Regions from separate parts of the Stenotrophomonas sp. GW821-FHT09E08 genome, predicted to be linked through region 1. Evidence: predicted binding sites of a transcription regulator. Region 1 holds the regulator's gene; the other holds the start of a gene.

The links. Region 1 encodes FliA, which starts transcription of late flagellar genes. Its sites were predicted from a motif close to TAAAGTTTNNCNNNCNNNGGCCGATAA; they were not measured.
Region 2: the regulator FliA is predicted to act here: its motif matches at 2,545-2,571, upstream of AC07M7_RS07360 (methyl-accepting chemotaxis protein).

What each region holds. Positions count from the first base shown of each region.
Region 1 is NZ_JBWKOO010000008.1:123,035-137,349, reverse strand. Features, by position in the region: gene AC07M7_RS12395 (flagellar brake protein) at 1-637, opposite strand, end outside; gene AC07M7_RS12390 (methyl-accepting chemotaxis protein) at 795-3,032, opposite strand; gene AC07M7_RS12385 (chemotaxis protein CheA) at 3,426-5,420, opposite strand; gene AC07M7_RS12380 (response regulator) at 5,466-5,831, opposite strand; gene AC07M7_RS12375 (STAS domain-containing protein) at 5,828-6,136, opposite strand; gene AC07M7_RS12370 (chemotaxis protein CheW) at 6,306-7,565, opposite strand; gene AC07M7_RS12365 (ParA family protein) at 7,562-8,344, opposite strand; gene motD (flagellar motor protein MotD) at 8,349-9,365, opposite strand; gene AC07M7_RS12355 (flagellar motor protein) at 9,367-10,107, opposite strand; gene AC07M7_RS12350 (chemotaxis protein CheA) at 10,209-12,038, opposite strand; gene AC07M7_RS12345 (protein phosphatase CheZ) at 12,041-12,646, opposite strand; gene cheY (chemotaxis response regulator CheY) at 12,646-13,038, opposite strand; gene AC07M7_RS12335 (RNA polymerase sigma factor FliA) at 13,096-13,839, opposite strand; gene AC07M7_RS12330 (MinD/ParA family ATP-binding protein) at 13,836-14,315, opposite strand, start outside.
Region 2 is NZ_JBWKOO010000004.1:85,710-100,024, reverse strand. Features, by position in the region: gene AC07M7_RS07380 (TonB-dependent receptor) at 1-261, shown strand, start outside; gene AC07M7_RS07375 (transporter substrate-binding domain-containing protein) at 316-1,032, opposite strand; gene AC07M7_RS07370 (VOC family protein) at 1,116-1,487, shown strand; gene AC07M7_RS07365 (arylamine N-acetyltransferase family protein) at 1,552-2,394, opposite strand; gene AC07M7_RS07360 (methyl-accepting chemotaxis protein) at 2,600-5,140, shown strand; gene AC07M7_RS07355 (PepSY domain-containing protein) at 5,262-7,784, opposite strand; gene AC07M7_RS07350 (TlpA family protein disulfide reductase) at 8,018-8,581, opposite strand; gene AC07M7_RS07345 (protein-disulfide reductase DsbD family protein) at 8,578-10,962, opposite strand; gene cutA (divalent-cation tolerance protein CutA) at 10,959-11,297, opposite strand; gene AC07M7_RS07335 (endonuclease) at 11,366-13,156, opposite strand; gene AC07M7_RS07330 (co-chaperone GroES) at 13,514-13,801, shown strand; gene groL (chaperonin GroEL) at 13,885-14,315, shown strand, end outside.

The DNA.
Region 1 (14,315 bases):
GCTGTGGCAGCAGGTTGCAGACCACCAGTTCGATCTCCAGGTCCGGGCCGTCCGGCAGTGAGAGTAGGGCCGGGTAGCGCTTCTGCAGGCTGAACACCGCGCAGTCGGTGGGCACGACCACGGCCAGGCCGCCGCCACTGATATCAACCACCCGCATTGACAGCGTACCGCTGCGGTCTTCTCCGCAGGGCAGCTGCAGCTGCGGCGAGTCGGTGACCGGGGTTTCCAGCCGGTACAGTTCGCGCCGTTGCAGGTGTACCAGCTCGTCCGGCAGCGGGGCGCGGAATGCCACGTGGCCGTCATTGTCCACGCGCTGCAGTGCCTGCAGCCGGAAGCGCACCAGCACGCGTTCAAGCTGGGCGAAGCACAGAAGGTGGTCGGCCTGCTCGGCGGCGCGGTTGGACGCTTCCTGCGGACTGCCATCGAGCAGCAGGGTGTCCTCGTCTTCATCGAGCTCAAGCAGCGCAGTCGGGAACGATCGGTCGCGGCCGTCGATATGCGCATTGATCAGTGATCGCTGGTCGATCAGCGATCGCAGCAACTGCCGCAGCTGGCGCGGGTTGCGGACCAGGAAACGTTCGTCAGCGGCGTCGGCCGCGTGGACATCGTGCACTGCAGTGTCGTTGCCGTCGGACATGGAATCTACGGTCAAGGGCGGGCGCCAGGACGCGTTGGCGCGTGGCTCGATGGGGATATCGGCCACTGTGCAGGATTATGAAGTGAGAGTTGCATCACTTTCCACGTGCGAGGGGTCGGATCCCTTTCCCTCGGGAAAGGGATCCGACCCCGTTACCTCAGAACTCCTGCCAGTCGCCCTCGGCGGCCAGTACCGGCTGTGCCGCCGACGCACGCAGTGCGCGCTTGGCAGCCGGCGCAGCGGTCGCCACCTGGCGCGGAACCGGTGCCGTGGCCAGGCGCACCGTCGAAGCCGTCGAACCTTGCGAGGCCAAGCGGAAGCGGGCAACCGCTTCGCCCAGCTGCACGGCCTGGTCTTCCATCGCGCGTGCTGCGGCGGTGGCTTCCTCTACCAGTGCGGCGTTCTGCTGGGTGGTTTCGTCCATCTGCACCACGGTCTGGTTGACCTGTTCGATGCCGGCGCTCTGTTCCTGCGAGGCAGCGGAGATCTCGGCCATGATGTCGGTCACGCGCTGCACCGAGGCGACGATCTCGCCCATGGTGCTGCCGGCCTGGTGGACCAGACTGGAGCCTTCGGCGACCTTGCCCACCGAGTCATCGATCAGGCCCTTGATCTCCTTCGCGGCGGCGGCGGAGCGCTGGGCGAGGGTGCGCACCTCGCTGGCGACCACGGCGAAGCCACGGCCCTGTTCACCAGCGCGTGCGGCTTCCACCGCGGCGTTCAGCGCCAGGATGTTGGTCTGGAACGAAATGCCGTCGATGACCGAGATGATCTCGGCGATCTTCTTCGAGGAGGCTTCAATGGCCGACATGGTGGTCACCACCTGGCCGACCACGTCGCCGCCCTGCGAGGCCACGCCGTGCGCGCCGATCGCCAGCTGGTTGGCCTGGCGGGCATGCTCGGCGTTCTGGCGAACGGTCGAGGTCAGCTCCTCCATCGAGGCGGCGGTTTCTTCCAGATTGGCTGCCTGCTGTTCGGTGCGGCGCGACAGGTCGCTGTTGCCCGAGGCGATCTCGCCGGCGGCGAGGGTGATGCTGGAGGCGCTGGCCTGGATCTGACCGACGATCTGGGTCAGCTGCGCGACGGTGGTGTTGGCGTCGTCACGCATGCGTGCGAACACACCATTGAACTGCCCATCCATGCGTGCGGTCAGGTCGCCGGCAGCGATCGATTGCAGCAGCTGCGACAACTGGCCCAGATTGCCGTCGGCCACCTGCATCATGGTGTTCAGCTGCTCGATCATGACCTTGAAGTCATGCTGGAAGCGCTGGGCATCGCCGCGCTGGCTGAAATCGCCGGCTGCTGCAGCGGCGGCCAGCTGCTGGATCTGGGTGTTGATCGCGAGCAGGCTGGCCTTGGCGGCATCCATCGACTCGTGCAGGATCGCGCGGCTGCCCGGCAGGCGGCGTGCGTCCGGTGCAAGATTGCCGATCGCGTACTGGTTGAGCACGTCGATGGCATCGCGGATCGCATCCAGGTGTTCGAAGATCACCGTGTTGATGCCGCCGGCCAGCTGGCCATACACGCCCGGGAAGTCCTCCGGGATGCGGTGGCTGATATCCGGACCGGCATGCATCTGCGCCATCAACTGGGTCTGCTCGGAGAAGCGGCGCAGCATCGAGGTCATCTCGGCCGTGGCGGCCAGCATCTTGCCGGCTTCGTCCTTGCTGGTGGCCTGGGTGCTGACACTGAGATCACCACGGGCGACGGCCTGGATCGCGTGCACGGCCTTGCCCAGCGGACCTGTGACAGCGCGCGAGATGACCATGGCCAGCGCGGCGGCCGCCAGCGACAGCAGCACGATGCAGCCGATGATGGCGATCATGCTGGTGCGGTGGGTGGCATTGGCATCGGCGATCTTGGCATCCATCAGGCCGGCGATGTGGGTGCCGAGGGTCTTCATCGCAGCGAACAGGTCACGGCGTGCCGGCCGCGACTGTTCGTCGGAGATCTGCCGCGCCAAAGCGCCATCGCCAGCGGCGACCGCTTCGCGCATGGCCTTGTTGGCGGCGAAGTAGCGGTCCAGCTGCACGTTGGCCGCGCCATACAGCTCGCGCTCCTTGGCCAGTGCAGGCAGTGCCGAGTAGGCGGCCAGTTCGTCGTGCACGGCCTTGGCGGTGTCGTCCATGCGCTTGTAGTAGTCGGCCACCTTGTCCGGCTGGTCGAGCATGCTGAGCAGCGCCAGCTCGTAGGTGCGGAATTCGCCCAGTTGCGAGCGTGCCTCGCCGAGGTGCTGCACCGAGGGAATATCGTTGCTGGCCATCTCGCCCAGTTGCTTGTTGGCCTCGTTGAGCCGCAGCAGCGCGAATGCACCGAGGACGAGGGTCATCAAGGTGGTGAGGGTGAACCCCACGGCCAGCTTGCGGGCGATGGGCAGATCTTGGAACCACTTCATGCAGGGTGCTCCAGGTGGGCAGGATGCCGGCGTCGTTGCGTCGGCTGGGGGTGGTTGCAGAGCGAACGGTGGTGCCCGGTGGGGGGTCGGTGACGGCCGTCAAAGCGAGATAGCGGCGTGCTGCGGGCGGACTTTATGGACGCAGATCACATTCGGTTGCGTAGGGATGACGGCGCGAAAGTGCTGCGGCGGCGCGGCTTGCGCTTCGGTGGCGTGGTTGCGAACGAAACCAGTGCGGCGACGGAGTTCACGGAATGGGTTCGGGGGCGGATTGGGGTCAGATCCCTTTTCAAAGAAGAGGGATCTGACCCCCAGCCACACATGGTCGGCGCACGCGCAAAGAAAAACCGCCGCCCCGAAGGGCGGCGGTTCAGTGCACGCATGCGGTGTGGATCAGGCGGCCTGCGGCATCCGCAGCGAGCGCACGAGGCCACCGATGTCGACGATCAGGGCCACGCGGCCATCGCCGAGGATGGTGGCACCGGACACCCCGCCGATGCGGCGATAGTTGTTCTCGATGTTCTTCACCACCACCTGCTGCTGGCCGACCAGCTCGTCGACTTCCAGTGCGATCTTCTGGCCATCGCCTTCGACCACCACCACCAACGATTCGCTGCCGGGAGCGCGGTTGCCGTAGCCGTAGTACTCGCTCAGCGACAGGATCGGCAGGTATTCGCCACGCACGCGCAGCACACGGCCTTCGCCGGCCATGCTGCGGATGTCCTCGGGCTGCGGCTGCAGTGCCTCCAGCACGTACGCCAGCGGCAGGATCAGGGTTTCGCCGGCCACCGCCACGGTCATGCCATCAAGGATGGCCAGTGTCAGCGGCAGGCGGATCAGTGTGCGAGTACCGGTACCGAGGCCGCTTTCGATCTGCACTTCGCCACCCAGTGCCTGGATGTTGCGACGGACCACATCCATGCCGACGCCGCGGCCGGACAGGTCGGTGACCGCGTCTGCAGTTGAGAAGCCGGGCTGGAAGATAAGGTCCCAGACCTGCGAATCGGTCGGGTTGTCCGGTACGGCCAGGCCGCGCTCGCTGGCCTTGGCGAGGATCTTGGCACGGTCCAGGCCGCGGCCGTCGTCGCTGACTTCGATGACGATGTGGCCGCCCTGGTGCGACGCCGCCAGGGTGATCGTGCCGGTCTCGTCCTTGCCCGCATTACGTCGCACGTCCGGCATTTCCAGGCCGTGGTCGATCGAGTTGCGCACCAGGTGGACCAGCGGATCGGCGATCTTCTCGATCAGGCCCTTGTCCAGCTCGGTGCCTTCGCCGACGGTGCGCAGGCGGACCTGCTTGCCGAGGCGGCCGGAGAGGTCGCGGACCAGGCGCGGGAAGCGGCGGAACACTGCATCGACCGGCAGCATGCGCACGCCGATCACCGCTTCCTGCAGGTCGCGGGTGTTGCGTTCAAGCTGGTCCAGGCCGGCGAACAGGCTCTCGGCGTGGACCGGGTCCAGTGCGTGCGAGACCTGCTTGAGCATGGCCTGGGTGATGACCAGTTCGCCGACCAGGTTGATCAGCGCATCGACCTTGTCGACGCTGACGCGGATCGAGGTTTCCGCTTCCTGGCCGCCACCACCGCTGGCGGCAGGAGTGGTGGCCGCGGCCGGTGCAGCAACAGGTGTGGAAGGGGTAGCAGCGGATGCGGTCGGGGCCTGCGTGGCCAGGCTCGGCGGTGCGGCCGGACGGATGTCCAGCTCGCAGTCGTCCAGTACCCAGGCGAAGGTGTCTTCAATCTTGCTGCGCGGCACTTTGCCGACCAGTCCCAGATCCCACGCCAGATGAGCCTCGAGCGGGTCGAGCTGGGCGAAGCCGGGCAGGCGTTCCATGCGCGCAGCCACCTGCAGCGAACCGAGGTGTTCCAGTTCGCGGATGATGCGCAGTGGGTCGTTGCCGCTCATGAACAGCGACGGTGCCGGGGTGAAGCCGATCTGCCAGGCTTCCGGCGTGTCGTCCACCTTGGCAGCCGGGGCGGCCGGGGCGGCAGCTGCGGCTTGTCCGGAAAGAACTGCTTCCAGGCGCGCCTTCACCGCGGCGACAGCGGCGGGATCGGCGGCCTGGCCGTGTTCGGCTTCGCGCAGCAGGGCGCGCAGCACGTCCACCGAAGACAGCATGGCGTCGACAGCGTGGCCTTCCAGCGCCCGCTTGCCTGCACGCAGCTCATCGAGCAGCGTTTCCAGCACGTGGGTCAGGCCGGCAATCGCATCGAAGCCGAAGGTGCCGGCGCCGCCCTTGATCGAGTGGGCAGCGCGGAACACCGAATTGATGATCTCCGCGTCCTGTTGCCCCGATTCCAGGGCCAGCAGGCCAGCCTCCATCGCGTCGAGGCCTTCGCGGCTCTCCTCGAAGAAGGTGGCGTGGAAGCGTTGCAGGTCCATGCTCATGGCAGTGGCGATCCGGAAGCGAAGAGGGGGAGCAGTGCGGGGCGATCAGCCCAGCACTTTCTGCACGGTGGCGACGAGCTGCTCGGGATTGAACGGCTTGACCAGCCAGCCGGTGGCACCGGCGGCCTTGCCTTCGGACTTCTTGTCCGCGGCCGATTCGGTGGTGAGCATCAGCAGCGGGGTGAACTTGTAGTCCGGCAGCTGGCGCAGTTCGCGGATCAGCGCGATGCCGTCCATGTTCGGCATGTTGACGTCGGTGACCACCGCATTGAAGCGCTGGCCCTTTGCGCGACCGAGCGCGACCGCGCCGTCTTCGGCTTCTTCGACGGCAAAACCGGCCGAGGTGAGGGCGAAGGAAACCATCTGGCGCATCGACGCCGAATCGTCCACCACCAAGATACGTGCGCTCATGCAGCGTTCTCCACAGATTTCAGGTTGTCATGGGTTGCGTCCAGGCCCAGGGCCTGGGTGACGCCAAGCAGGCGTGCGGCGTCACGGAAGGTTGCGGTGCAGCCGTGGAAGCCGGTGCCGAGGCCTGCCTCGCGGCGCGCCTGCACGAACGCACACAGCACCTGCACGGCGGCCGTGTGGATGCGGGTGACCTGGCTCGCATCCAGGGTCAGCTCGCCTGCCTCTGCCACCAACGGCGAAAGGCGGTTCTTGAGCTCGGTGCTGCTCTCGATGCCGAGATCCTCACCCAGTTCGACAATGCTCATTGTTGCTCCGGACAAACGGTTCCGTGATCCATAACGGCACCCCGGCGGGGTTCTTTAGAGGAATCGACGCGGTGCGTCGATGCGGTGCTGTTCGGGGGCGGGAGATGCCAATGCTGCGCATCGGCACCTGCCGTCCCCGACAGGCAACGCGGCGGCGCGGAACGCCGACTCAGCTCAACAGCTGCGTGGCATCGAGCAGGATCATCGGCCGCTGGCTGACCCGGGCAACGCCACGGAACAGATCATTGGAAATCTGGCAGATGCGCGCCGTATCAGGCGGCTCGATCTGCGAATCGGTGAGGTTGGCGACATCTTCCACTGCCGACACGCGCAGGCCGATGGTCTCGCCGTTTTCCTCCAGCACCACGATGCGGGTCTGTGCGTCGTCCTCGGCAGCGGTTGCACCCAGGTGCAGGCCCAGGTCCATTACCGGCACCACCTGGCCGCGCAGGTTCATTATCCCCAGCATGGCCGGGGCGGTACCGCGCAACGGCAGCAACGGTACCGGCAGGACCACTTCCTGCACCTTCAGCAGTTCCAGTGCATAGGCCTGGGCACCACAACGCAGGCGCAGCCAGCGCGAGGTGCGCTCGCCGGCGCGGCGGTTCTGCGGATGCGGGCTGCTGGCCGGGCGGTGTGCCTGCGCCTGCAGTTCCTGCCAGGTGCCAGGTCGATTGCCAGCGGGAGCGTCTACCGCCACGCGCGGTGGCGGTGCTGCTGCAGCCGGTGCAGGGGTGGGGCGTGGTGCAGGCGCCAGTGCTGCAACCGTGGCGGGTGGTGGCGTGGCCACGTCCTCGCCACCGGAGGCCGCCTCGAATGCGGCCTGCAGGCCGGGGCTGTCGGTGTGGGCGAGGCGATGGCTGTCGGCAGGATCGGTCTCGTAGATCACTTCATCGGGCAGATCGTCCCAAGTCGGCTCCGGGCCGGCCTTTGCGGTGGCCGCAGCCGGCGCAGGAGCGGTCTCGTGGATCACTTCGTCCGGCAGGTCATCCCAGGTCGGCTCGCGTTGCGTGGTGGAGGCCGATGTAGCAGCAGCCTCGAAAGCGGCTTGCAGTGCGGCGTCGTCCATTGCAGGGGTAGCGGCGACGGCTTCGGTCTCGTAGATCACTTCGGCCGGCAGGTCGTCCCAGGTGGGCTCGCGCTCCGGTTCCGCTGCGCTCGCAGGGCGTGGCCCGGCGCTACCCGGTGCAGAGGCGGCCTCGAAGGCGGCTTCCAGCGCGGCGTCGTCCACGGCAGGGGCAACGGTGACGGCTTCAGTTTCGTAGATCACTTCGGCTGGCAGGTCATCCCAGGTCGGTTCGCGTTCCGGTGCCGCTGTGCTCGCTGGGCGTGCCCCGGCATTACCCGGCGGCGCGACGGGTGGCGCCACAGCGATCGCCTCGCCCAACAGCTCGTCCAGATAGTCGTCCAGTACGCCGGTGCTGTTCATGCGGCCTGCTCCAGGGCGCGGGCATCCTCGCCGAGGATCCAGTTGAGGGCGCGACGGTACGCAGCCAGGCCGCGGCCCGGGTAGTCCTCGCCGACGCTCGGCAGGGTCAGGCCGGCGGCATTGCTGATGCGAGTGTCGATCGGAATCGCGTCTTCCCATACGCGTGTGCCATGACGGTCCTGCATGGTGCGCAGCGACTCGTTGCCGGCGCGGGTGCGGCGATCGAACAGGGTTGGCAGGATCGAGATCGGCAACGGCCGGCGGCGCGAACGCTCGACCATCTCGCCGGTGCGGACCATGCCGTCCAGTCCATGCAGCGCCAGCGGTTCGGCCTGGGTCGGGATGATCAGGCGGTCGGCCGCAGCCAGTGCATTGATCATCAGCAGGCCGAGGGTCGGCGCGCAGTCCAGCAGGATGTAGTCGTGCTGTCCCTGATGGCGGGCAAGCGCGTTCTGCAGAGCCAGGCCGAGGCCGGGCTGGTTGGCGCTGCGCCGCTCCAGCGTGGCCAGCGCCGACTGCGCACAGACGTAGTCCAGGCCGTGGATGCTGCTGGCGTGGCACAGGCTGGACAGATCGACCGGCGGCGCACCGAACAGTTCCAGCACGCCGGCCGGCGGTGGATCCACCGGTACGCCGAAGGCACGGCTGAGCGAGGCATGCGGATCGAGGTCGATCAGCAGCACGCGGTGGCCCATTGCAGCCAGGCCACGGCCGAGGGCGAGGGTGGTAGTGGTCTTGCCGACTCCGCCCTTCTGGTTGGCGACTGCCCAGATGCGCATCGGTTTACTCCTTCATTGCCGGGGGAACGGCGGCGCCGACACGGCTGCCAGCCGGCACCGGCGGCAACTTCACCGGTGCGATGGGGGAGGTGGGGGCGGTAGCCGGAGTTGCGGCGGCTTGTTCGGTGTCGGTGCTGTTGGCACCGCCGGTTGCGGCGTTCAGGCGCTGGCCCAGCGGATCGATTGCGTGGGTGGTATCGGCCAGGATGATGACCATCACCCGGCGGTTGCGGTTGCGACCCTGCGCGCTGTCGTTTTCTTCGCGCGGGCGGAACTGGCCGTAGCCGACCATCGCCAGTCGCGAGGGCTGCACGCCCTGGTCGGCGAACAGGTGCACCACGCTGGCAGCGCGACCGGCGGACAGTTCCCAGTTGGACGGGAAGGTGGCGGTGGCGATCGGCACGTTGTCGGTATGGCCTTCCACGCGCACGCTGTTGGGTACATCGCGCAGTACGTCGGCCAGGCTGGCCAGGGTCTGCCGCGCGTGCACGTCCAGCGCGGCCGAGCCGGTCGGGAACAGGATGTCGCTGTTGATCTCGACTTCGATCCACAGCTCGGTGCGACGCACGCTGATCATGCCGCGGTCGATCAGCGGCGCCAGCGCGGCGGTCAGACGGTCGGCGATGCTGCTGAGCTGGCGCTCGGCGCGCGCGATCTGTTCCTGGTTGTGCACCGACACGGGCATGCGCATCTGCGAGGCCATCGATGGCAGCAGCGTCGGGTCGTGCGACGGCGCAGGCGCCGAGGGCCCGATCTTGGTGCCGGACTTGATCACTGAGGGACTGTCCCAGCCGCCGCCCTGCACCTGCTTGTTGCCGACCTGCACCGGATTGATGGTGCGCGGCGCGCCACCGAAGGCATCGGTGAGCGCGTCGGCCATGATCCGGTACTTGCCCTCGTTGACCGAGGAGATCGCGTACATGACCACGAAGAAGGCGAGCAGCAGCGTCATCAGGTCGGCATAGGGGATTGCCCATGCTTCATGGTTGGCGTGCTCTTCGTGGTGCTTGCGGCGGGCCATGTCAGTGCAGGAAGCCGGAGAGGTTGGTTTCGATGTTGCGCGGGTTCTCGCCCTGGGCGATCGAAATCAGGCCTTCGATGACCATTTCGCGATCACGGGTGTTGTGCGAGATCACACTCTTGAGCTTGGCGGCGATCGGCAGGAACAGCAGGTTGGCCGAGGCGATGCCGTAGATGGTGGCGGTGAACGCGGCGGCGATGCCATGGCCGAGCTTGCTCGGGTCGGCGAGATTCTTCATCACCGCGATCAGGCCGAGCACGGCGCCGATGATGCCCAGCGTGGGCGCATAGATGCCCATCGCCTCGAAGACCTTGGCGCCGGCCTGGTCCTGGTGCTCCTGGCTTCCCAGTTCGATTTCCAGCATGTGCCGGATTGATTCGGGCTCGACGCCGTCCACCAGCAGCTGCAGTCCCTTGCGCAGGAACGGGTCCTGCTGTGCTTCCACCTGTGCTTCCAGGCCAAGCAGGCCCTGGCGGCGTGCGATGTTGCTCCATTCGACAATCTGCTGGATCAGTTCGCGGCGGTCGCTGTGCGGCGGTCGCACGACCCAGCGCACGATCTTGAAGGCGTGCTTGAACACGGCCGGCGAGGTGTGCAGCAGGATCGCGGCGACGGTACCGACGATGACGATCACGAACGCGGCAGGCGACCACAGCGACGCCAGGCCGGCGCCCTTGAGGATGCTGCCGCCGACCAGCGAGGCCAGGGCGAGAAAGAGTCCAATGAGGCTGAGTCTATCCATGGGTCCGGTATCGGCTTGTGTGAATGGGACTTGAGACACCGGGAGGTCGTGTACAGACGGTAGTCACAGTTTTCGGGTCGCCGGGCATGGCCCGCCGGGCTTCAGCGCAGTCCGTCCACGTCCAGGATCAGGGCCATGCGACCATCGCCGATCAAGGTTGCACCGGCATAACCAGCCAGGCCACGCAGCGCCTTGGGCAAGGGTTTGATGACCACTTCCTCGCGCCCTCGCACCTGGTCCACGACCAGGCCGAACCGGGCTTCACCGGCCTGCAGCACGACGATGGTCAGCAGCGGCGAGGCGGCCGGCGTCACATCCAGCCACTGGCGAAGATCGACCAGCGCCAGGGTATGCGAGCGGCGGTCGAGCACGGCACGTCCATCGAACCAGCCCAGCGAGGTGCGCGGGGCGTGCAGCACTTCCATCACGCGTGCCAGCGGCAAGGCGTAGACGTCCTCGCCGGCCTGCACCAGCAGGGTCGGCAGGATCGCCAGGGTCAGCGGCACGCGGATCAGGAAGCGACTGCCGCGGCCCAGTTCCGACTGGATCTGGATCTGGCCGCTCAGTTCGCGGATGCGCGACTGCACCACGTCCATGCCGACACCACGGCCGGAGATATCCGTGACCTGCTGCTTGGTCGAGAAGCCGGGCAGGAACACCAGGTGCAGGCATTCCTCGCTGCTCAGGCGGGCAGCGGCTTCCGGATCGATCAGGCCCTTCTCGCGTGCCTTCGCGCGCAGCTTTTCCGGATCGATGCCGGCGCCATCGTCCTGTACTTCGATGCTGACGTAGTCGCCTTCCTGCTGGGCCGACAGGCGCACGTGGCCCATCCGAGGCTTGCCCTGGGCTTCACGCAGCTCGGGCGTTTCCACGCCATGGTCGATGGCGTTGCGGACCAGATGCACCAGCGGGTCGGCCAGGGCTTCGACCAGGTTGCGGTCGAGCTCGGTCTCGGCGCCGATCAGCTCAAGGTCCACTTCCTTCTTCAGCGAGCGGGCAACGTCGCGGGCGACCTTGGGGAAGCGCGAGAACACCTTGCCCACCGGCTGCATGCGGGTACGCATCACCGCCGACTGCAGGCGTGCGGTGGCGATGTCCAGCGTGGATACCGCACGGTCCAGCTCCTCGTCGCGCAGGCGCGCACGCAGGGTCTTCAAGCGATTGCGTGACAGCACCAGTTCGCCGATCAGGTTGACGATCGCATCCAGGCGCTTGGTATCCACGCGCACGGTGTGCTCGGCTTCGGCCAGTGGCTTGGCGGGCGGCTTGGCCGCCGGTGCGGGTGCGGGTGCGGCTGGGCGTGGCGCGGGCGGTGCCGCCGGCACCGCGGCGACCGGTTTGGTGCCGGGTGCGGCGCCACCGTGCAGCTGGTCGAGCAGGGCTTCGAACTCGTCTTCGCTGATCAGGCCGTCGTCGGCCTTCTTCGCCGGTGCGACCGCGGTCGGGGCATTGCCGCCGTGCAGCTGGTCGAGCAGGGCCTCGAACTCATCGTCGGTGATCAGGTCACTGCCACCGGTGGCGGGCGCAGCGGCGGCCGCCGGGGCGGTGGCGCCACCGTGTACATCGAACTGCGCGATCAGCTCGGGGGGCGCGTAGCCCGGTTCGGTACCCGAGGACACTGCATCCAGCATCGACTGCAGGTAATCCAGCGATTGCTGGGCGGCATCGAAATGGTGGGCCTGCAGCACCGCCTGGCCGGCGCGCGCGGCGCCGAGGGCTTCTTCGGCGGCGTGGCACAGTTCAACCATGGCCGTCACGCCAAGGAAGCCGGCGCCACCCTTCAGCGTGTGGTAGCCGCGGAACACCGCATTGAGCTGGTCGCCGTCCTGGGGTGCCTGCTCCAGCGACACCAGCTGTTCGCCCAGGCGATCCAGGATTTCCTGCGCCTCGATGATGAAATCGGCAGTGATGTCGTCGGATACCGCGCTCATGCTTACAGCCCCAGATCCGACAACAGGTCGTCGGCGTCGTTCTGCGAGACCGCGTGGCGGTCCAGTCCCTTCAGTGCCGGCCCGGCCAGTTCCGGGTCGGAGCGATGCTGTTCCGGCGGCAGGCCGAGTGCGCCGAAGCCTTCGTGCACGCGGCGCACGATGCCGACCACGCGACGGATGATCTGCCCGGTCAGGTCCTGGTAGCTCTGGGTCAGAGCGATCTCGGTCAGGTTATGGCGGATGCGCTCGAGCTGCGCGTCCTGGCCAGGCTGCAGGCCTTCGGCGCGCAGCTGTTCGGTCAGGCTGCGGCATTCCTCGGCCAGGTCCAGGGTGCGGTGGGTGGCCTGTTCGGTCATCGCCACCACGTGGTCCAGGCGCGCGCAGGCGTCGTCCAGTTCGCCGGCTTCGTCAGGCACGGTCGGCAGCTCACCCAGCGCCTGTCCCAGCTCGCGGGCCAGCCGCGAAAGGCCGCTCATCATCGGCTGCGTGCGCAGTGCGACCAGCCCGTCGATGCGCTGCCGCCACGCGGCTTCGTCACCGGACTCGAGTGCGTCCAGGGCTTCCTGAAGGCGCAGGGCGAGGGCGTTCCTGTCGACCGTGGTATCCATCAGGCGCTGGCCGCCAGGCGTTCGAAGATCTTGCCGAGCTTCTCTTCCAGGGTCTGCGCGGTGAACGGCTTGATGATGTAGCCGTTCACGCCGCTCTGGGCGGCTTCGATGATCTGCTCGCGCTTGGCTTCGGCCGTCACCATCAGCACCGGCAGTGTCTTCAGCTTGGCATCGGCGCGGATCGCCTTGAGCAGTTCGATGCCGGTCATCACCGGCATGTTCCAGTCGGTGACCACGAAATCGAACGGCTGGCTCTGCAGCAGCGACAGCGCGGCATGCCCGTCCTCGGCTTCGGCGGTATTGGTGAAGCCCAGATCGCCCAGCAGGTTCTTGACGATCCGACGCATGGTCGAGAAGTCGTCGACGATCAGGATGCGCATGTTCTTGTTCAAAGCAGAGTTCCTTTGTTGTTCAGTCCGGGCGGCCGGGGGCAGCCGCCTCGGGCATGTTCATTCTTCGAGGCCGGCGTCCGCCGCCTCGAAAATCTTCAGTCGACCACGCAGGCGCAGCACTGCCTGGCCGTGGATCTGGCAGACCCGCGATTCACTTACGCCAAGCACCGCGCCGATCTCCTTCAGGTTCAGCTCCTGCTCGTAGTAGAGCGACAGCACCAGCTGCTCGCGCTCGGGCAGGTGGCCGATCGCCTTGCCCAGCTCGCGGCCGAACTCGCCGCGTTCCAGTACCTGCTGCGGGGTCGGGCCGCCCTGGGTGACGGTGTCCAGCTCGCCCTGGTCTTCGATGCGCGACTCCAGGCTCAGCACCTGGCCACGTGCGGCGTCTTCCATCAGCCGCAGGTATTCGGGCAGCGGCATTTCCATCGCCGCGGCCACTTCGGTGGCGCTGGCGGCGCGGCCGCTGCTCTGCTCCAGGCGGCGGATGGTGGCGGCGGCATCACGAGCGCGGCGGTGCACTGAGCGGGGCACCCAGTCGCCACGGCGGATCTCGTCGATCATCGAGCCGCGGATGCGGATCGACGCATAGGTCTCGAACGAGGCGCCCTGGTCGGCGTCGTAGCTGCGCGAGGCTTCGATCAGGCCCATCATGCCGGCCTGGATCAGGTCATCGACCTCGACGCTGGCGGGTAGGCGCGCAGCCAGATGGTGGGCGATGCGCCGCACCAGGTCCGAATGCTGGGCGATGACTTCGTTCGCCGCCGAGCGCTGCACTTCCCTGTACTGGGCTGCGCCTTTCATGCCGTCACCCCACGCTGCTTGAGGATGCGTTCGAGGAAGAATTCGACGCCGCCACGCGGTTCGGTCGGCGCCTGCCAGCGCGCGGTACGGCGCGCGATCTCGGTGATCGCCAGCGCGGCCGGGCTGGACGGATAGGCCTTCACCACCGGCTGCTGGCGCTGCACCGACAGGCGCAGCCAATCGTCCTGCGGAACGCAGCCGAGGTAGTTCAGCGAGACATCGGCGAGGAACTTCTCGCAGACACGGGTCAGCTTTTCGTACAGCACGCGGCCCTCGTTGGGGTCGCGCACCATGTTGGCCACCACCTGGACGCGGTCCACGCCACGCTCGCGCGACAGCACCTTGATCAGTGCGTAGGCGTCGGTGATCGAGGCCGGCTCGTCACAGACCACCACCACGGTGTCCTGTGCGGCCTGGCAGAAGGTCAGTACGCCATCGTTGATGCCGGCGGCGGTGTCCACCACCATGATGTCCAG
Region 2 (14,315 bases), on a different contig from region 1:
GCTGCCCGTCTGGCCACCAATCACAAGGGTGCCTACATCGAAGCGCACGGCGACAGCAGCGTCACCGACGCCTGGTACGGCGCCAACACCTCGGTCGACTTCAGCGCTTCCTATACCTTCGATCGCTGGACGGTGTTCGCCGAGCTGAGCAACCTCACCAACGAGCCGTTGAAGTACTACCAAGGCAGCCCGCAGCGCCCGCTGCAGGTGGAGTACTACGGCCGTCGTGCGCAGATCGGCCTGAAGTATCTGTTCCAGTGAGCCGTACCGGCGTTCTGTAGAGTCGAGCCAAGCTCGACTGCTTCTGCTCTTCAATCATCGCACCAGCGTGACCGCCTGCCCGGCACGGGCGAAGGCCTCAGCCAGCAACGGGCCGGCCTTGATCGCCTCCACTTCCTCGAACAACGCCCTCAGCGCGTCGGCCGGGCGGGAGGCCGGCGCTGCCACCGCCTGCTGGATCGCGGTGAAGCGGTCAGCCAGCACGCGGCGGCCAGGATGGATCTGTGCCCAGGCTTCCAGCGGCTGGCGCACGCCGGCGGCGGCATCCAGGCGCCGCTGCTCGAACAGGGTGATCGCCGCCGCCGACGTCTCTGCCCGCTCGATCCTGGCGTGGCGCAGTTCGCGGCTGAGAAACAGGTCGTAGGCCGCACCGCGGCCGACCGCGATGCGCAGTCCGTCGCGGTCCAGGTCGGCCACCTGTTGCGAGGGGCTGTCCTCGCGCACCAGGTAGGTGCCTTCGATCTCCACGTATGGGGCACTGAAGGCGATGCGGTCGGCCCGCGCCGGATCGATGGCCAGGAAGGCCAGGTCCCATGCATCTTCGGCCGCTGCGGCGACCACCGACGCCGCAGCGTCGTGGCAGGTGAAACGGGCCTGCACGCCCATCCGCTGCGCCATCGCTGTGGCCAGCTCCAGTGAAGGGCCACGCGGTGAACGGGCATCACCCTGCGTCAGCACTGGGTTGCCCAGGTTGATCGCTACGCGCAGAAAGCCTCGCGGTGCCAGTGTGCTTCGATGATCGGCCAGGGACATGCAGGGCTCCGCGGAACAGGGGGGGTGTCCAGCATGCCAGTGCTGCTGCGCAGGCAGCGTCAGCGTCCGGTTATCCTGCGCGGATGAATCCGATCCTGCATGTCGAGATCCCAGCCAGTGACCTGGCCCGTGCCATCACCTTCTACCAGCAGTCGTTGCAGGTGCAGGTGGACGAACCGATCCTGCTGCACGATTGCCGGATGGCCTACCTGCCGTTCGGCGATGAAGCGGCAGGGGCCAGCATGGCGCTGGTGCAGGGGGCGGACTACCGGCCGTCAGAACAGGGCGCGCGCATCTACATCGGGGTCGATGACCTTGATGCCAGCCTCGAGCGAGCCTTGCAGGTTGGAGCCGAACTGTGTTTCGGCCCCGCTGATGCCGGTGACTGGCGCGTGGCCGAGATCCGCGACAGCGAAGGCAACCGCATTGCGTTGCAGGCGCGCGCGATTCTGTAGAGTCGAGCCATGCTCGGCTGCTGTTGGTCGCGCCGTCAATGCACCAGTCGAGCCTGGCTCGACGCTACAAGTGGGTCGCGGCCCGCGAGCGCTGCAACCATTCGCTGATCGCCGGGTCCAGCCGCGGGTCGTTCGGCAGCTGCATGCCGAAGTGCTGCTGCAGCACCTCGCGCACATCGCCGACATCGTGCAACGGGCGCTTGTCCGGTGCCTGCCCGGGCCGGTACTCGGTGTAGTTGCCGCTACCAATGGTGCGGCGCCAGTCCGGTCCGGTCAGCGACGCACGCAGCTGGCCGGGGAAGCTCGAATCCGGATGGGTGCACACGTACCAGTTGCCCACCACGTTGTCGATCGGGGCCGGTGACTGCAGGTCGAAGCGATACATCGCCCGCCAACCATCGTTGGACTCGGCGGAGAGCACGAAGTCTCCGTCGCCGGGCAGCCGCTGCAGCAGATAGCGTTCGTGCGGCGTTGCCTGCGGCTGCGCACCCTGCAGGCGCAGAGGTACGGTCGGGGTCAGGCTGCCGAAGCCGGCGTCCACCAGCCATTCGTCACCGTCCACGTGCACGCGCAGCAGCAGGTGGGTGCGCGCCGTGAGCTCGCCGTCCCGTGCCGCCAGTAGAACGCGCGCGCTCAGCGGCTGCGCATCGAAGCCCAGCGCCTGCAGCAGCGCCAGCAGGCCGCCGTTGAGTTCGAAGCAGTAGCCGCCACGACGTTCATCGAGCAGTTTGCGCTGCACGCTGTCCAGGTCGATCGGCACTGCATCGCGCAGCAGGCAGCTGAGGGTTTCGAATGGCAGCAGTGCGTTGTGGCGCTGCTGCAGCAGGGCCAGGCCCGCCAGCGTTGGCGGTGGCGGTGCATCCAACTGCAGGCGCTGCAGGTAGCGGGGGACATCGAGCGTCGTCATGCGGCCACCGGTCGGGGGGGGGGGAGGTCCACTGTGTTCCCCCAACCGGGGTTGAGGTCAAGCAGTGCGCGGGTGTCATCCCCCCGTCGCCTATGCCGGGTACAAAGGCCGCGTCCGCCAGCAACCGGTGGGACTGAACCAAAAAAAACCTAAAGTTGCCCCATATCCAGCCGATACAGGTGCGTCCTTCCGCCTGGAGTCTGTCATGTCGGCCGTTGTCCCCCACCTCCGGTCCCTGCGCATGCGGCTTGCCGCGTTGCGCTCGGCGTCCCCCGGCCTGCTGCTGTGGCTGCAGCCGCACCGGCTCAGCGTGGCCAACAAGCTCAAGGCGACCCTGTGGGTCTGTGGCCTGGGCCTGATCGCGATTGCCGCCGTCTACGCGTGGACCGGCCATGCCAGCACGCAGGCAGCGCGCAGCCAGGCCAGCTACCAGCACGGCAGCGATCTGGCCGCGAGCCTGGCCACGCGGGTGGCCGAGGCGCGTCGTCTGCAGACCCAGTATGCACGCAGTTTCGATGATGCCGACCGCGCGCAGCTGCTGGCGACGCAGAAGGCGCTGCAGGCCGATCTGCAGGCGCTTCGCGCGATGCCGATGGACGCCGGACGGCGCAAGGCGCTGCGGGCGCTGACCGAAGCCGCCGGCGCGTTCTCGCAGGGTGTGGCCGCCCTGTTCGAACGCGTCGATGAGATGGGTCGTGGCGATGCCGGCCTTGCCGCGCAGCTGCAGCAGGCCGCTGACACCCTGCAGGCGCAGGTGGATGCGCTGCAGCGGCCGTCGTTGGCGCTGTCCCTGCAGAAGATGCGCCGACAGGAAGCACTGCTGCTGCTCGATGGCGACTCCACCCATGCCGACCGTGCGAGCGAAGAGAAACTGCCATTCGATCTCGGGCTGGTGGGCCTGCCGACCGATGCGCAGGATGCCCTTCGCAACGGCATGGAGGCCTATCAGGTCGCGTTGCTGGGCTATACCGCCGCCCGCGTTGGCCTGGATGTGGAAGCACAGTCGCTGCTGGACACCGCGGCCAGCGTCGCACCGGCGCTGAGCGCCTTCCAGCAGGCCCAGGTCGCCGCGCTGGGCAAGGCACAGGCGCGCCAGCAGGCCGGTGCACGCACCATGAGCGTGCTGTTCGCAGTGACCCTGCTGCTGGTCGCCGGTGTGCTGATCACCAGCCTGATACTGGTGCTGCGCGCGGTACGCCAGCCGATCCAGGACACCCTGCGCTTCGCCAGCGACATTGCCGAAGACCGCCTGGACACCATGCTGCGTGTGTACAACGCCAACGACGAGATCGGCCAGCTGGCCCAGCGCCTGGTCCACATGCAGCAGCGCCTGCGCGCGCGTATCGAAACCGAGCGGGCGGTAGCGCGCGGCAATACCCGCGTGCGACAGGCCTTGGACAGCGCACAGACCGGCTTGATGGTGGTCGATGCCGAAGGCCAGGTGGCGTATGCCAACCCTGCGCTGCTGCAGCTGCTGGATCTGCAGGCCGAAGACCTGGTGGGCGGTGACGCGGTGCGCCTGCACCCGGCGCTGGCCAGCCTGGCCGGCGTGCGCCAGCGCGAGGAGCGCGAGATCGGGCACGCCGGCGTGCGCTACCAGTTGATCGCCAACGCCATCATCGACGAGGGCCATTTCCTTGGTGTCGCGGTGGAATGGCGCAGCCGCGCGCTGGAAACCCTGCTGGAAACCGAGGTGGCAGCCCTGGTCGATGCCGCCGCACACGGTGACCTGCACGGACGTATTGCGCTGGACGGCAAGCAAGGCTTCGTGCGTACGCTGTCGACCAGCATCAACCGGCTTCTGGTGACCTTCGAAACCAATCTCGGCGATCTACAGGCATTGCTGGCGGCACTGGCACGCGGCGATCTCAGCGTGCGCATGGAAGGTGAGTTGCAGGGCGTGTTCGCGCGCATGCGTGACGATGCCAATACCACCGTCGCGCAGCTGGGCCGCATCGTCACCCGCATCAAGCAGGCTACGTCCAGCCTCGATACGGGTGTTGGCGAAATCGTCGCCGGTCACCACGACCTGTCACAGCGCACCGAGCAGCAGGCGGCCAACCTGGAAGAGACTGCAGCATCGATGCATGAATTGACCGATACGGTCGGCCGCAACGCCGATGCCGCAGGCCGCGCTGATGCACTTGTCCAGGGCGCGGCGGCAGTGGCCCAGCGCGGCGGTGAGGCGGTCGGCCAAGTGGTGGCAACCATGCATGGCATCAGCGAGGCGTCTCGACGCATCGGTGACATCACCCAGCTGATCGATGGCATCGCCTTCCAGACCAACATCCTCGCGCTCAACGCGGCGGTGGAAGCGGCGCGCGCCGGAGAGCAGGGTCGCAGCTTCGCTGTAGTGGCCGCCGAAGTGCGCCTGCTGGCACAGCGCAGCGCCGAGGCGGCCAAGCAGATCAAAGGGTTGATCGAGGATTCGGTGGCGCGTGTCGGCCAGGGTAACCAGCAGGCCGAACAGGCTGGCACCACGATGGGCGAGATCGTCGGCAGCGTGCAGCAGCTGGCCGAGCTGTTGGCCGGCATTCGCAGCGCGTCGCAGGACCAGCATGCAGGCATCGCGCAGGTGAACCAGACCATCGTGCAGATGGAAGCCAGCACCCAGCGCAACGCCAGCCTGGTGGAAGAGGCCGGCGCCTCGACCGCACAGATGCAGGCGCAGGTGCATGCCTTGGCCGAGGCGGTGGGGGCGTTCCGCCTGCAGTCGATGCCGCGGGCGCGCGCTGCGGCGGCCTAGCTTGCGGTTCCTTGTCGGCTGGCGGGGAATCAGCCGAGCGTAGGCTCGGCTCTACATCGGCTGCAGGAACACTGTAGAGCCGAGCCTATGCTCGGCTCACGCCAGCGTTCGGCGGCAGGAATCAATACACGTCGCGCCGGTAGCGCCCGTTCTCCAGCAGCGTTTCCACCGCGTCATCGCCCAGCGCAGCGCGCAGTACCTGGTCCACGCCTTCGGCCATGCCCTGCAGCGAACCGCAGACATGGATCACCGCGCCACGTTGCATCCATTCGCGCAGCGCATCGACTGCAGCGTGCAGTCGATCCTGCACGTAGCCACCGTCGCCATCGCGCGAGAACGCCAGGTCCACCCGCGACAGATGGCCATCGGCCTGCCAGGCCTCGATTTCTTCGGCAAACAGGAAGTCGTGCGCGCACTGGCGTTCGCCAAACAGCAGCCAATGCCCATGCTCGCCAGCATGGGCGGCTTCGCGCAACAGGCTGCGCAGGCCAGCGATGCCAGTACCGTTGCCGACCAGCACCATCGGTGCACCCGGCACGCGGTGGAAGCCGGGATTGCGATGTACGCGGGCGACGATGCTGGCACCGATCGGTGCATGCAGTGACAGCCACCCGGAACCCAGTCCAGCCCGACCGGAGGCGTCATGTACCAGGCGCACCACCAGTTCCACTGCGCCGTCATCCGTGCACGAGGCGATCGAGTACTCGCGGCCGGGCAGCAACGGCAGTCCGCGCAGCCACAGGCAGGCATCCTGCACCGCCAGCGCGGCGTCTGCATCGGGTAGCTCGCGCTCGCTGGCCAGGGCCAACAGCGTGCGCGGGTTGCCCTCCACCAGCAGTGGTTGCAGTGGATCCAGCCCATGCGCCTTCAGCACTGCACTGGCGTGCCCTGCATTGTGGCGGGGTGCGATATGCAGGATATCACCGGCCTGCCACCGCACCTCGGCGGGCGCGGCAAGGCGGATACGCCAGATCGCGCCACCGATGCTGCCAGGGTTGAGACGGTCGCGGCCGAGCAGGCGCCAGTCATGCATCTGCGTGGCAGCCGGCAGCACGCTGTCATCGGTGGTGATGCCGGTCAATGCAGCCAGCTGCTGCTGCCACTGGCGCAGGGACGGTACCGAGGCAGCATCGACATCGATGCGCTCGAACAGCGGGCGCGCGCCGTTGCCGATCAGCCAGGCATCGACCTGGCGGCCGAAGCCGCAGTAGTGTGGGTACTGGCGATCGCCCAGCGCGAGCAGGGCAAACTGCAGGCCCGACAGGTCCACGCGCTGCGCGAGCAGCAGTCGCGAAGCGCGTCGCGCCGCATCCGGTGGTTCGCCGTCGCCAAAGGTGCTGAGCACGAACAGGGCCTGCACGGTTTGCTGTAGCTGTGAGCCGTCGACGCGGTCCAATGGCAGCACCTGCACCGCATGTCCGGCGGCCTGCAACAGCGCCGCCGCGCGCCAGGCCAGCTGCTCGCCCAGCCCGCTCTGGCTGGCATGCACCACAAGCCAGGGTATGTTGCTGCCATCGTCAGTGGCTACCGGCAGCGACTGGCGAAGCCCGCGCGCGGCGCGCTGGCTGCGGCGGCGGTCCAGGTACAGCATCCAGCCGGTGATGAAGAACAGGCTCATGCCCAGGCTGCTGAGCATCACCACCACGCGCCCGGGTGCACCGAAGTAACTTCCCGAATGCAGCGCGAACACGCTGGTGGCCAGCTGTCCGCCGGCGCCCTGGCGTGCATACGGACGGGCATCGAGGATCGCACCGCTGGCCGGATCGAGCTGCAGCAGGTCATGTGCACGATCGTGGTGGCCACCGCGCCGCGCCGGATCACCGGCCATCACGCGTACATTGAGTGGCTGCCCGGGCTTCTCCGGCAGGCGCAGGTCGATGTACCCGGTGCGCACGCCCGGCAACGCATACAGCGTGGCCTCGATGCGATCCAGGTCCAGTGCCGCGTCGGTGGCGACCTTGTGCTTCGCTGCCGGCGCCACGCCCAGCAGCGTGTTGGCGGCGCTGCGGTACCAGTCGAACGACCACCACAGGCCGGTCAACGCACTCATCAGGTAGATCAGCAGCACCCAGGTGCCGACCACCGAGTGCAGGCTCCACAGGAAGCCACGGCCGCTGCGCTTCCACTCCACCGCCAACCAGCTGCGCCAGTGCCACCAGCGCCGGGGCCAGCGCAGGTAGAGACCGGAGAGGGTGAAGAACAGCAGCGCGATCGCACAGCTGCCGGTGATCCATTTGCCCCGCTCGCCGGCAGCGAGGTGCCGATGCAGGTCTTCGATGAAGTCGAAGAAGGCCTGCCCGCGCAGGGCACTGAAGCGCTCGCCGCTGTACGGATCGAAGTACACCCAGTGTTCCTTGCCTCCGGCAAACCGCGCCACCGAGGGCCGCTGGCCGGTGGCGTCGATCCGCAGGCGCTGCAGGGGGCGCTCGCTTCCTGCCTGGAGCAAAGGCATCAGCTCGCTCAACGCCAGCGGTGGCTGGCCGTCGGCATGGTGCTCGGCGATCGCGGCGAATCCGGGATTGGCGGCACGCAGCAGTTCGTCCTCGAAGGACAGCACGGCGCCGCTGAGACCCATAACGGCCAGTACGGCACCAGCGGTGATGCCCAGCAGCCAGTGCAGTTGGAACAGGACGTTCTTGAACATCGAAGGAGGAGGGCCTGGAAGGCTGCCGCCCGCATCCTGCGCAACAGCAAATGAGAATTAGTCGCGGAATTCTCCGTGGCGCTCCGGCTGTGGTCAAGCAGGGGGTATCGGCCGGGCGGCGCCCGGCACCCCTCGGAAAGCCCGCTGTTGCTGTTGCCTTGGCTGTTGTTTCTGAGGTTGCCGGCCAGCGGCCGGCACTACCGCGGGTGCAGGGTGCAACCCTGCCAAGACCCTCACTTCACCCAGCTGTCGATCTCGCCGTGGGTGAACGGTCCCAGCTTCGCCTTCTGCAATCGCCCCTGTGCGTCGAACAGCACGCTGTAGGGCAGCAGTCCCTGCGTATTGCCCAGCTGCACGCTGGCATCGCGCGGGCCCGGGGTCTCGATCACGATCGGGTAGTCCACCGGTACCTGCTGCAGGAAGCGGCGCACGTCTTCCGGCGTATCCAATGCCAGGCCCAGCACCTGCACGCCTTCGCTGCCCTGGGTATGGGCAAAGCGTGCCAGCTCCGGCATCTCTTCCACGCAGGGGGCGCACCAGCTGGCCCAGACATTGATCAGCAGCGGGCGACCGGCGAAGCGCTGGCGCAGGTCGAGCGGTCGGCCCTCGAGATCCGGCAGCGTCAGTGCAGGCAGTGGGTCACCCACCTGCAGCGCAGGCGTCGCGAGGGCTGCAGGGGAAGCGGCCGGCGCTACGGCAGGTGCAGCCGGCGTTGGTGCCAGCCGGTACCCGGCCCACAGGCCGAGGCCGGCGGCCAGCACCGCTGTCCACAGCAGCGCTGGCCGTTGCCATTTCATCGTGCGGTGCGCAGCAGCGCTTCCTCGACCACCGCCTGGGTCAGCAGGGTCGGCAGCACGGTCGGCGGCGCGCCGGGGCCGTACACCACGTACAGCGGCACGCCCACGGCCTTGTGCTCTTCCAGGAACGTGGTGATCTGCGGGTCCACATTGGTGTAGTCACCGCGCATGTACACCGCATTGGTGCGCTTGAGCAGTTCCTTGAACTCCGGCCGCGACAGCACAGCGCGCTCGTTGGCCTTGCAGCTCACGCACCAGTCGGCGGTCATGTTGACGAACACCACGCGCTTGTCGGCGCGCAGGCGGTCCAGCAGCTGCGGCGAGTATTCGACCACGTTGTCGCTGGCCGCCTGTGCGGCGCGCGCTGGCGGTGCCAGCTGGGTGACGCCCCAGGCCGGCACCAGTGCGGCGATGGCCAGCAGCACGCCCAGCAGGGCAACGGCACGCGGGCCGGTCCAGCGGTTGCGTTCGAACAGCCACAGACCGAAAGCGAACAGCAGCAGGCCACCCAGCACCAGCGACATGCCGTCCACGCCGCGCTGCTTGCCCAGCACCCACAGCAGCCATAGCGCGGTGGCATACATCGGGAAAGCCAGCACGTGCTTGAGCGTTTCCATCCACGGGCCCGGCTTGGGCAGGCGGCGTGCCAGCGCCGGCACGAAGCCGATCAGCAGGAACGGCAGGGCCAGGCCGAGGCCGAGGAACAGGAACACGGTCATCGCCTGCAGTGGCGTCGCGATGAACGCATAGGCCACCGCACCGCCCATGAACGGGCCGACGCAGGCACTGCCGACCACGCAGGCCAGCGCACCGGTGAAGAAGTCCCCGGCCGGGCCGCTGCGGCTGGCCAGCGACTGGCCGAGGTTGCCGAGGCCACCGCCGAGGGTGAACACCCCGGACAGGCTCAGGCCCACTGCGAACATGACGTAGGCCAGTGCGGCCACCACGCCCGGGTGCTGCAGCTGGAAGCCGATGCCGACCGCGTTGCCGATCGCGCGCAGGCCGACCATCAACGCACCGATCACCGCGAACGCAACCAGCACGCCCAGCGTGTACCAGAGCGCATGGCTGCGCGCGCGCTGCGGGCTTTCACCGCTCTGTGCCAGGCCGAGTACCTTCAGCGACAGGATTGGCAGCACGCACGGCATCAGGTTCAGCACCAGGCCGCCGGCCAGGGCGAGCAGCAGGACCCACAGGAACGAACGGTCCGGGTTCGGCGTGGCCGCTGGCGGGCGCGTGCGCATGGCGTTGTCGCCGCGCGCGTCGGCGGCGAACGCGTTGTCAGCGGCGGCACTGCCAGCGCCGGCCGGCGTGCCGGCATCGGCGTTGGGCACGGTCGGCAGCAGGCGCAGCGGCGCGCCATTGGCAGCCTCGCGCGGAGCACCGGTGGCGGTCGGCAGCGGGCTGATCACCTCGCTGCGCGGCGGCGCCTGGTTGGCGCTGGCGTTGATCCTGCCGGCCGGGATCGACAGCTTCACCCGCCGCGTCATCGGCGGGTAGCAGATGCCGTCGGTCTGGCAGCCCTGGAAGGTCACCACCAGGGTGCTGTCGACCGCGTCGGCGACGGAGCGGCGAAGCGGCAGCGGCACCTCCACCTGGTTGAAATACACCGAGACATCGCCGAAGTGCTCGTCGCGATGCGACTGAGCGGCCGGCCATCGCAGCTTGTCGGCCAGCACGCCGGCGCTGCCTTCGAGCTTCAGCGAGGTGCGGTCGCGATACAGGTAGTAGCCCGGCGCCGGGCTGAAGCGCAGCAGCAGGGTGTTGCCATCGCTGGCAATGGCATCGAAGCCGAATGCCTGCTCCGACGGCAGTGGCAGCGCCTGGCTGTTGCTGGCCGCACCCGGCAGGCGCAGGCCGCCGCTGTTGCCGGCACCGGCCAGCGGGTTGTTGAACGGGCTGGCCGCACCGGGGCGTGCGGCCGGGGCCGCCGCCTGTGCACCGCCGCCGGGCAGGGTGACCTGCACCACGCGCTTCTGCGGCGGATAGCAGACACCGGCGTCGGCGCAGCCCTGGTAACGCACTTCCAGGCTGATGGTGCCGGCTGCATCGGTCGGTGCGCCGGGCAGGGTGGCCTGCAGCCGCTCGCGATAGGTTTCAACCTCGCCGAAGAAATCGTCGTGGTGCTTGTCGCCCTTGGGCATCTGCAGCGCGCCTGCGTTGAAGGCCGGGTCGGCCTTGACGCTGGTGCGGTGGCGATACAGGTAATAGCCCGGTGCGATCTTGAACTGCAGCTGCACCTGGCCGCGTTCGGGGGCGGTCGCGGTCAGCGCGAACGCCTGGTCCACCGGCAGCAGGTCCTTCTCATCCAGCGCGAAGGCCGGCAGCGAGAGCCACAACAGGGCGCACAGGGCGGCGCCACGCGCAAACAAAGTCTTCAATCAGTGTCCTCCCGGGTCTGTGCCCGGATCCAGTCCAGATACGCCGGCAGGCCGGCCCGGGTTTCGACCGCGATGCACTCCGGGAGTTCATACGGATGCAGTTCGACGACCCGGGCGATTGCGTCATCGACGCGGCTCGCGGTGGTCTTCACCAGCAACTGCAGTTCGGTGTCGGTGGTGACCTCGCCCTGCCAGCGGTAGGTCGACTGCGCGCCCTCCAGTCGTGTGATGCACGCGGCCAGGCGCTCGCCAACCAGCGCGTGCGCGATGCGCTCGGCACTGGCCCGGTCCGGGCAGGTGGTCAACAACAGCAGGACGGGATCGACGGTCGACATGACCGTCGAGTATAGGGCCGCCGCCGGGTCAGGGCCCGGCGGCGGCAATGGACCGCTGCGTTGCGCGGTCAGTTGGCCAGCTGGCAGGTGGCCGGCTTGGCCGAGGTGAACAGGGCGGGGGTGGCCCATTCGGGATGGTCGATGAACGGGTTGCGGTTGCCCTGGAAGCTGTAGATCACGTCATTGCGGGCGCGTTCCGCAGCGCTCGGCGGGTCGGCCAGGTGCCAGTCGATCAACGTCGACAGCAGGCCCATGTAGGCCGGCGAGCTGCTGGTCTTGACGATCTTGCTGCGGTCATCGGTCAGCTCCAGGTCCGGCTCGGACTGGCCGGTGGCCGCATCCTTGCCGCCCTCGTAGCGGATGGCCATGTACAGCACCGCACGCGCCATGTCGCCCTTGCGCGCACCCCACACCTCAAAGGTGCCGCCGTTGCCGTCCGGCGTACGTACCCAGTTCGAATTGCCCGGATAGCCTCCGCTGCCGCCGCCCTGGCCGTTGTTGGCCTCGGTGGCACGCTCGCCGCAGTTGGCGTCGCACTTGCCGAACGGCTTGTTGCCGCGGTCGGCGTTCCACTGCGCGTCGGTGAGGTACAGCATGTGGGTGTCGGTGTATGGCGCGTACGGCATGCCCTTGTCGCCGGTGGTGCTGGCAAAGCCCAGCGAGTTCGGCCAGGTGTGCTCGCGGTTGTACTTCAGGCCGCCGCCGCTGCCGGCGCGATCGGTCACCTTGGCGTAGCTGCGGTTGCGGTACGCATCCAGGATCCTGCCGCTGTTGTTCGGATCCTCGTCGGCGATCTCCAGAATGGTCCAGGTGCTGGTGCCCGAGCCGCTGTACGGGTAGGCGGTGTGGCCCTTGATGGTGGCGTGCAGCGAACAGCGCAGCTGGCTGGGGCTGCTGGTGTTGACCTTGGAGTAGTAACCGGCCGGCACGCCCGGGTTGCCCGGGTCCGGATTGCCACCGGTGCTGGCCACGGCGAAGGCGATGCGGCTGTCGGCGGCCGGGTGTGCGCCCTGCAGGTCGGTGATGCGCGCGGCGCGGATGTCGAAGCGGCAGGCTTCACCGGCCACCAGCGCAGTGTTGGTGGACAGCTTCACGCTGCGGCCGCTGGACGGGAAAGTCAGCGGTACGCTGCCGGAAGTGCCGCAGCTCAGGGCGAACGCGCCGCTGGCCAGGTTCACCGTCTCGCTGAACACCACTTCCAGGTCGGCGGCGGCGGGGAAGGTGCTGCTGCCCTGGGCCGGGGTGGTGGTGGACACCGACGGCGGCGTGTTCGGGCCCGGGGTGCCGCCACCACTGAAGGTCTGGCCGTTGTTGCAGTTGCCGAAGGTCTGCCTGGCCGACTCGGCCCAGGTGAAGTGGGCGTACTGGCTGCCACTGCCGGTCAGCTGCAGCGAGGTGCCCGGGGCCGTGCTGTTGGTCTCGGCCACCGGAATGTTCTGGCTGGTCATGCCGGCCGCGGGCCCGCCGGACGCTGTGATGGCACCCTCGTAGCTGAGGAACTGGACCACCTTGCCGCTGGCGTCGACCAGCGCAATGCCATCGTTCGGGCCGTTCTGCAGGCCGTTGGTGGGGTAGGTGACCACAGCGATGCTGGCGCTGCCGCAGCCTACAGCGGTACCGGCGGGAACCGGATTGTTGGCGTAGACCGTGGCGGCCGACGGATTGCTGCCGTTGTAGAGGTACAGGCGGTAGCCGGACAGATCCTCACCGGCGGTGGCCACGACCTCGATCGCTTCGCCGACGTCGCCGGCGGCGGTGCTGTCGTCGTAGTGCAGTTCGTTGATGAAGACCTCGGCCTGGGCCGGCGCGGCGGCCAGTGCCAGCAGGCAGGCAGCGGCAAGCGGGGACAGCAATCGCATCGACTACTCCTTGTGATTGGGAATGCGCGGCCGAGCCTAAGGCCGATCCAGTGACACTTTGTCGTAAATGAACGTCAGATATCTGACAGTGCGACGCGTATCACCAAATGTCGAGGGTTGCGGGCATCCGCTTGTCGCGTTGCACGCGGAACCCCGCCTTCACGCAGCACCTGGGTGCGCCTTTGCCGGGCGGTGAATTTTTTTGCGGGATCGGCCTTGAAAGGCCCGGGGCCAGCTCCATCTCTGTCCTGCTCCCGATTCGTCGGGCTTTTTCGCGAGCAATGCTGGCAGTCACCTTGGGTGAGTGCTAACATCGCCAGACTTTTTCAGACCAATCAATAACTTAAGAGGTCTCTCATGAGCATCAAGCCGCTGCACGACCGCGTTGTGGTCAAGCCGATCGAAGCCGACGAAATCTCCGCCGGTGGCATCGTGATCCCGGATTCGGCCAAGGAAAAGTCCACCAAGGGTGAAGTCGTGGCCGTGGGCCCGGGCAAGCCGCTGGACAACGGCAGCGTGCGCGCTCCGTCGCTGAAGGTCGGTGACAAGGTCATCTACGGCCAGTACGCCGGCAGCTCGTACAAGAGCGAAGGCGTCGAGTACAAGGTCCTGCGCGAAGACGACGTGCTCGCCGTCATCGGCTGAGCTTCGGCGCGACCTGCTTCATCCCCTGATCTCCAATTCCCAGCCGCCGGGCATCGCCCGGCGCTACCAAAGAGGTAACTGCAATGGCTGCCAAGGATATTCGTTTCGGTGAAGACGCCCGTTCGCGCATGGTGCGCGGCGTCAACGTTCTCGCCAATGCCGTCAAGGCCACCCTGGGCCCGAAGGGCCGCAACGTCGTGCTGGAAAAGAGCTTCGGCGCTCCGACCATCACCAAGGACGGCGTCTCCGTCGCCAAGGAAATCGAACTGGCTGACAAGTTCGAGAACATGGGCGCGCAGATGGTGAAGGAAGTTGCTTCCCGCACCAACGACGACGCTGGCGACGGCACCACCACCGCCACCGTGCTGGCCCAGGCCCTGATCCGCGAAGGCGCCAAGGCTGTGGCCGCCGGCATGAACCCGATGGACCTCAAGCGCGGTATCGACAAGGCCGTCGTGGCCGCCGTCAACGAGCTGAAGACCATCTCCAAGCCGACCGCTGACGACAAGGCGAT